Regions from separate parts of the Geodermatophilus sp. URMC 61 genome, predicted to be linked through region 2. Evidence: riboswitches for the same ligand, from Rfam matches in the RefSeq annotation. Region 2 holds a riboswitch; the other holds the start of a gene.
The links. A riboswitch is a leader RNA that binds a small molecule or an ion and turns the genes downstream of it on or off. The one in region 2 is predicted to bind cyclic di-AMP.
Positions count from the first base shown of each region.

Region 1 (3,585 bases), 610 kb from region 2:
CCACCCCGAGGCGGTGCTGCGGTCCGACGCCGTCGCCACCCGGATGGGCGCCGACGCCGAGGTCTCCGGGGCGACCGCGGTCGCCCGGTTCTTCTCCGGCCGGGCGCGGGCCGCGCGGCTCGTGCTCGTCGACGGCACGCCCGGAGCGGTGTGGTCACTGAGGGGGACGCCGCAGGTGGTCTTCGCCTTCACGGTCGAGGACGGCGTCGTGACCGCGATCGACCTGCTCGCCGACCCGGCGACCCTGGCGGATCTGGACCTGCAGCCCCTCGGGCAGCGGTAGCCGTCCACCCCGGATCACGCCGGGCGGCCCCGGATCGCCGTCGTCATGACACCGGTCAGCGCCGTCGACGCCGGTGGCGTCGCCAGCCCGGCGGCCACCGGGGCCGCCGGACCAGCCGAGGAGCTCCTGCGTGCCGTGGCCGATGAACGGACCACCGCGTCGATCGTCCGGACCGTTCCACAACCCCGCGGTGTGGTGCGGGGACATCACTGCGTGCAGTACCCCCTCTCGGCCAGCCCGTCCAGGATCATCGGCAGGGCTGCGGGGGTGTTCTGCCCCGTGGCGTCGTGCAGGAGGACGATGCTCCCCGGCCGCACCTGCTGCAGCACGCGGTCCCGGATCGTCGTCGCCGGCGGATCCGCCCAGTCGCGGGGGTCGACGGTCCACAGCACCATCGAGTCCAGGCCGACCTCCCGGGCCGCCGCCTGTACGAGGTCGTTGGTGGCGCCGTACGGCGGGCGCCACTCGCCGGGGACGCTCCCCGTCGCCTGCTCGATGGCCTCGTTGGTGCGCCGCAGCTGGGATGCCACCTGCGCCCGGTCGAGCGTGGTGAGCTCCGGGTGGCTCCACGAGTGGTTCCCGATCCGGTGCCCCTCCTTGCTGGCGCGGCGCACGATGTCGGGTCGGGCAGCGGTCATCTGACCGGTGACGAAGAACGTCGCCTCCGCTCCCCGGTCCGCGAGCGTGTCCAGGATGTCGGGTGTGGCGGTCCGGTGGGGCCCGTCGTCGAAGGTGAGCCGCACGTAGCCGGCCGCGCACTGCGGTGCCGACGCCGCCTGAGCCGGGACGGCCTGCAGCACCAGCAGGAGGGCCCCCGTCACCGACGCCGTCCAGCGCTGCAGGGTCGGGCTCACCGGGCGTGTCGGTGTGCGATCCCGACCCACCCTGCGGCCGCTGCGCATGCTCGGCTGCGGCCCGGCGGACCCGCATCGACGCGGGTAGAGGGAGTCCTGCGACCGGGCATCGGACGACGTTGCGGGAGTGCGGCTGGGCTCACCGCGCCGACGGGAACGTCGGGGTGTGTCCGCCGTGGGCGGGCACACCGATCCCGAGGGCGTACTCCCGCAACGCGTCTCAGGTTCAGGCACGGTCACGTGCCTCCGGTGACCTGGGCTCAGCTGAGTCGGCTGACCGCAGCCCGGGCCGCGGGCAGGTGGTTCCGGTACGAGCCGTTGGTGTAGGCCGCCCAGGACCTGAAGTTGGCGCCCTTGGCGGAGATCCGATACGCGGCGTTGGCGTTGCACTGTGCGTCGAAGGCGCAGCTCCTGGAGACCGAGGGGTGCCAGCAGCTGTTGATCTGCCAGAGACCACGGTCCACCGAGCCGTTCGGACAGCCCTTGGTCGGGCCGTTGGCGTTCTGCGCGTTCGGCCGACAGGACGACTCCCCCATGCCGACCGCGACCGCGGTGACGAGCCGATCGCCGCTGAAGCCGGCCCGCGAAGCGACCTGCGCGCACAGGTCTGCTGGTGCACGGGCCGAGGTGTCAGGGGCTGCCATCGCCGGAGCCGGTACTGCGAGGGCGATGAGCGCCAGGCTCACCACGATGCCCAGACGGATGGGGCGCCCCGCCTGGACGGAATCGGGCATGCCGAGGACAGATCTGTGCATGAGATCCTCCGAGCGCGCCTGCGGGATGAGCTGTCGGGTTCGGGCGGGAGGACTGCCCGGCCGTGGCGGACACGGCTTCACCCCGAGGGCCGCTTACTGGGCCCGGAGGTCCTGCGATCTCCCGTTCCTGCCTCAGGTGTGTCGAGGTCGGTCCGGCCAGCGGCAGGATTCGGCGTGCTGCCGGACCGTCCCGCGGATGCGAGCGCCCTGACCGTAGAATGTGACTTAGGTCACAGCAAATGCAGCGTGCAGGGACGAGCAGGAGCCGCAGCGCCGTCACTCCTCCCCGGCCGTGCACTCACGGTCCGGAACTGCCCTGCGCCTCGTGCGGCCCGGTCGACGACAGGCGTGGGGACCGGACGGCACCGCCATCGACCGGTGGTGCAGGGGCCCACTGCTCGCGTCGAGTCGGCCCTGCGCACGTGTCGGTGACCCGGCCGACGGGCCGCGCACCGTGGTCCCCGTTCCGGCGCGGCGCGCTGGCATCCTCCGGACGTCGCCAACGGACAGGAGACCGACATGACCAGCGGTTTCACCTTCCCGAAGCCGGAGTTCGACATCGAGTCGACCGTCGAGCGCGCCATGGCGCTGATCAACCGGACCCTCCAGCCCTCCCTCGAGGAGGCCCAGAAGGTGGTCGACAAGGTCCGTGCGGGCAAGCCCCTGGTCGCGCCGGGAGACCTGGTCGGCCAGGTGACGCGCGGAAACCGGATCAGGGCGGCGCGAGCGGTCTCCTACTCCCTGCCGTCGATCCTGCCCGGTTACGGGACGGCGATCTCGGCAGCCGCGGTCCCGGTCGCGTTGAGGGAGGTCCTGAAGGAGGCGGTGAGTGCGGCCATCAAGGTCGGACTGCTCTACGACAGGGACCTCACCGACCCCGAACTGACCCGCATCGCCGTCCTCCTGGTCCTCACGGACGGAGCGGTCGGGCTCGACAAGACCGGGAGGATCCGCCCCGACGCGATCCTGGGACGCCACGCGTCGCTGTTGGGGCAGCCCGCTGCGCACGACGCCCTGGCGGCCCTGACGGCGGAGGAGCGGCAGGAGATCGCCGCCTCGCAGTCGGAGATTCTCCGGTCGTGGGCACTGGCGGTCGGACCGCCGCTCCTCGCCGGGCTGTTGCCCTTCGGCCTGGGTCCCATGGCCGCCGCGAACTACGTGCAGCACGTCCTGAAGGGGACGATCACGGCCGCCGTGAAGGTCTTCGGGCCCGCCGCACCCGGAACGGTGACCGTCGGAGAACTCCCCGAACGGGAGGTCCAGCGGGGCGATCCCGGATCCTGAGCCGGCACGTCGGCGCCGGACGGTGGTCGACACGGCGGTGGACACCACGACGAACCGCCACCGGGTCGATGTCCCCGAGGGGTGTCGGAGTCACTGGAGGCGGCTCCGGGGGAACGCCTACGGCCCGTGGCCCGACCTCGGGGCACGGTCGTGGCGCCGGCAGCGGGCGACACCGAGCCGTCGACGTCGCGGGACCGCCCGCCGGGTCGATCCGCACGGGCAGCGGGCGCGGTGCCCGTGCGGCGGGTGCACGAGTCGGAGGGGCTCAGTGCTCGGCGCTCGACCGGAGCGGGGCCCCGCCGAGTTCCCGCAGCGCGGAGACCGCCAGCACCCGGCTGGTGGGGTACAGCTCGATGTCTGCGTCGTCGGTGAGACCGTCGGCCACGGTCAGCCAGCCGGGCGGACCGAA
Region 1 is NZ_JBRFHZ010000002.1:1,346,059-1,349,643, reverse strand. It holds gene ACU610_RS06275 (sigma-70 family RNA polymerase sigma factor) at 1-283, shown strand, start outside; gene ACU610_RS06270 (polysaccharide deacetylase family protein) at 490-1,137, opposite strand; gene ACU610_RS06265 (hypothetical protein) at 1,398-1,871, opposite strand; cyclic di-AMP (ydaO/yuaA leader) riboswitch at 1,894-2,077, opposite strand; gene ACU610_RS06260 (hypothetical protein) at 2,412-3,176, shown strand; gene ACU610_RS06255 (hypothetical protein) at 3,442-3,585, opposite strand, start outside.
Region 1: another riboswitch for cyclic di-AMP. It lies ahead of ACU610_RS06265 (hypothetical protein); the one in region 2 lies ahead of ACU610_RS09010 (LysM peptidoglycan-binding domain-containing protein).

Region 2 (3,585 bases):
CGGGGTGGGGCCTGTCCCAGGCGTTCTACTGGCAGCGCGAGTACCGGACCATGGGCTACTCCTCGCTCGAGGACTTCCTGGTCGGGTTCTGGGAGGGCTTCTGGCTGGACGAGGACCGGGACCCCAACAACCTGCTGGCGATGCTCTGGACGTGGGAGAACGGGGACGTCGGCCGGACCCCGGGCTTCGACGGGGACACCGAGGCGGCGCTGCGCTCGATCCGCTGCCCCGTCGTGGCGATGCCTGCCCGGACCGACCTCTACTTCCCGCCCGAGGACGAGCAGTGGGCCTCGCAGTTCATCGAGCAGGGCGAGGTCCGGGTCATCGACACGATCTGGGGGCACTTCGCCGGCCTCGGGATGAACGCCGCCGACAACGCCTTCGTCGACCGGACGCTCGCGGAACTGCTCGACCGTCCCGCCTGACCCGCGCGGCGCCGGTCGTCCCGGGCGGGACGACCGGCGCGACACGGAAACTGGCGGGCGGGGCTCGCCCGGGTGCGTCCCCAGGGCCCCGCCCGCGGTCAGCATGCGGGTGACGGATCCGTTCCGCAACAGATGTCCAAGACGTCTACCCCCTCTCGGGGCCGATCGGCCCCCGCGGACGGCCGGGGAAGGCGGGAGGGGTGCCGACCTGCTCGTCGCCGAGTGGTACCCGGCCCCGGCGGACGGTTCCCGGACGCCTGGCGGGGCACCTGTGTCCCCATGAGCGAGATGGACCCGCGGGACCCGAGCACCCTGTACTCGGAGGGTCCGGTCGCGCCCGAGCCGCCCGAGGACGACCTGCCCGACACCTCGCCCCTGCGCGACTCCGGCGGCACGGGGCCGGGCCCGGACGACCTCGACGAGCTGCTGTGAGAGAGGACCCCGTCCGCACCCTGGAAGGACCCCCTTGCCCCCCGCCGCTCGCAGGCTCGCGGCGGGACCCTGCAGGGGGGCCGTCAGCGCTCGGGTGGGACCCGGGACGGGGCCGCGGCGGGACCCTGCAGGGGCCGGCGGTGCCCTGGACCGGGCCGAGGTGCGTCAGCCGACGTAGTTGACGTGCACGTGGTCCCGGTGGTTCGCCGTCGCGCTGCCGCGGTCGGCCATGGCCTTCCACGCGCCGCCGGGCGAGGTCAGGATCCGCTGCTGCCAGATGACGTACTCGACGCCGAGCTCGTCCCAGTGGGCGATGTGGTACGCGGCGATGGCGTCCCCGAGGGTGGCGTCGGACATGACCATGTAGTCCAGCGCCAGGCCGGACGGGTGGCCGTTCGGGTCGGTGGCGCTGGCGCGGGTGCCGCCCAGGGTGATGGAGCCGGCGCCGGGCACCTCGCTGGTCACCCGGTTCGCCGCGGCCTGGACCTGCGCGGCGACGGGGCCGGCGCTGTTGCTGATGCGCGCGGTGGCCGACGGGGCGGCGACCGGGGCCGCCGCGGCGAGCGGAGCGGCCGCGGCGGCGGGCGCGGCGTTCCCGACCGAGCCGACGGCCGCCGCCGGGGCGGCCGGAGCCGGGGCGACCGGAGCCGGCGCGACCGGCACGGAGCCGGCCGTGAGCAGCACCTGGCCGGGGAGGATCAGGGCGGGATCCGCGCCGATGACGGAGGCGTTGCGCTGGTAGAGGTCACGCCACGTCTGACCGTGGGCGGCGGCGATCTCGGCCAGGGTGTCCCCGCGGACGACGGTGTAGTCGGCCTCCGGGGCGACGGTGCCGGCCTCGGCGACCGGCGTCACGGCGGGGACCTCGACGGCGTGGGCGGGGAGGGCGCCCGTCGTCCCGGCGAGGGCCTGGGACGGGGCGCCCAGGACGCCGAACCCGACGACCGTGGCGCCGGCGGCGACGGGCGCCTTGGCGATGACCTTCTTGGTGCGGACATAGCGGGGTGCGCGGTGCTTGGCCATGGTGATCTCCGATCACCGCCGGCGAGGTGAGCTGTCGGGTTCGGGCGATCGGTGCCCGGCCGCGATCCGCGGCTTCACCCCGAGGCGGTGCTCCGCTCGAGTCGTGCGGCTCGAGTCGTGGCACGCCGTGGTCGTGGGTCCCCCACCCCTGCCCTGGGATCTGGATGGCGTCCGGTGGGCAGGGTTTGGCGGACCGGTGCCGCGCTCTCTCCTTTGCTGAGCGCACACGAAACGCTACGTGCAGTCATGTGCATTGTCGTCGTGACGCCGGTCACGATCCGGCTCGTGACCGGCGCGCCGCAGGTCGACACGGCGTGTCGCGTCGGTGTACGCGGGGTCACTCCCGGCGCCCGCCGCACGCCCTCACGGCCGCGGGCGGGCGGTCAGGAGGACGGACGGTGGGCGTCGAGCCAGGCCACCACGTCGGTCAGGACGTCGTCCTTCTCGGGCTCGTTGTGCGGCTCGTGGAAGAGCCCGCCGTAGGTCCGGACCGTGAGGTCGGGCGAGCCGGCGTGCGCCCGGACGACCTCGCTGGCGGCCGGCGGCACGAGCCGGTCGGCGGTGCCGTGCAGCACGAGCAGCGGCATCGTGAGCGAGGGCAGCCGCCGCGGCATGGCGAGCGCGGCGGTCATCAGCTCGGCCCCGGTGCGGGCGACCATCCGGCCGTTGTGGTTGAGCGGGTCGGTCCGGTAGTCGCGGACCACCTCCGGGTCCCGGCTGACCGCCGTCGCGTCGAGCTGCAGGACGCCGAGGTCGGGCAGGAACCGGGACAGCAGCGGGGCCAGGGTCCGCTGGACGGCGTTCGCGGTGCTGGTGTCCAGCGCCGGCGCCGAGATCACGGCGCCGGTGACCCGGGCGTCCGGCGTCCCGGTCAGGTACTGCAGTGCGATCAGCCCACCCAGGCTGTGCCCGTAGACGAACACCGGGACGCCGGGGTGCTGCCCGCCGGCGAACCGCACCAGCTCCGCCACGCCGTCGACGGCGGCGGCCATGCTGCCGATGTTGCCGCGGCGGCCCGGCGACCGGCCGTGGCCGGGGTGGTCGACGGCGTGGGAGGTGTAACCGGCGGCGGCCAGCCGCGCTGCGACGTACCGGTACCGGCCGCCGTGCTCGTGCGCGCCGTGCACCAGGACGACGGCGCCGACCGGGTCCTCGACGGTCCAGGACTGCCGGTACAGCCCCGAGGCCAGCGCGCCCTCGGCGTGCGTCGGGGTCGGGCCGGGACGGGCAGCGGCCATCGGGCGCCTCCTGTGCGTACGGACTGTGCGCATCCTGCAGGAGACCTGGACCGGTGCGGCCGGGCGGCCGGTCCTAGGTTGGACCCCATGCCGACCACGTCGCCGGGGACAAGGCCCGGGGAGACCGTCAGCGACCTCGGCCTGCCCGCGCGGGCGGTCACCGCACTGACCCGGGCCGGGATCACCACGACCGCGCAGCTGGCCGGCCTCTCCCGGGCCGACCTCCGGGCGGTCAACGGGCTCGGGCCGGGCAGCATCGCCGCCATCCGCCGCGTCGTCCCGGAACCGCCCGGCCGCATCCCGGCGGGCGAGCGCGGGGAGCCGCTCCCCACCCCCGAGACACACCCGGACGACGAGGAGTCGCCGGCCGCGCCGGCGATCCCGTCCTTCGAGTCGCTGCGCAGCACGCGCCGCCGCACGACGGTGGACCTGATCGCGCCCGCGACGCCACCCCCGCCCGACCCTCC
Region 2 is NZ_JBRFHZ010000002.1:1,956,529-1,960,113, forward strand. It holds gene ACU610_RS09000 (alpha/beta fold hydrolase) at 1-425, shown strand, start outside; gene ACU610_RS09005 (hypothetical protein) at 705-857, shown strand; gene ACU610_RS09010 (LysM peptidoglycan-binding domain-containing protein) at 1,023-1,880, opposite strand; cyclic di-AMP (ydaO/yuaA leader) riboswitch at 1,882-2,001, opposite strand; gene ACU610_RS09015 (alpha/beta hydrolase) at 2,264-3,118, opposite strand; gene ACU610_RS09020 (DNA-directed RNA polymerase subunit alpha C-terminal domain-containing protein) at 3,206-3,585, shown strand, end outside.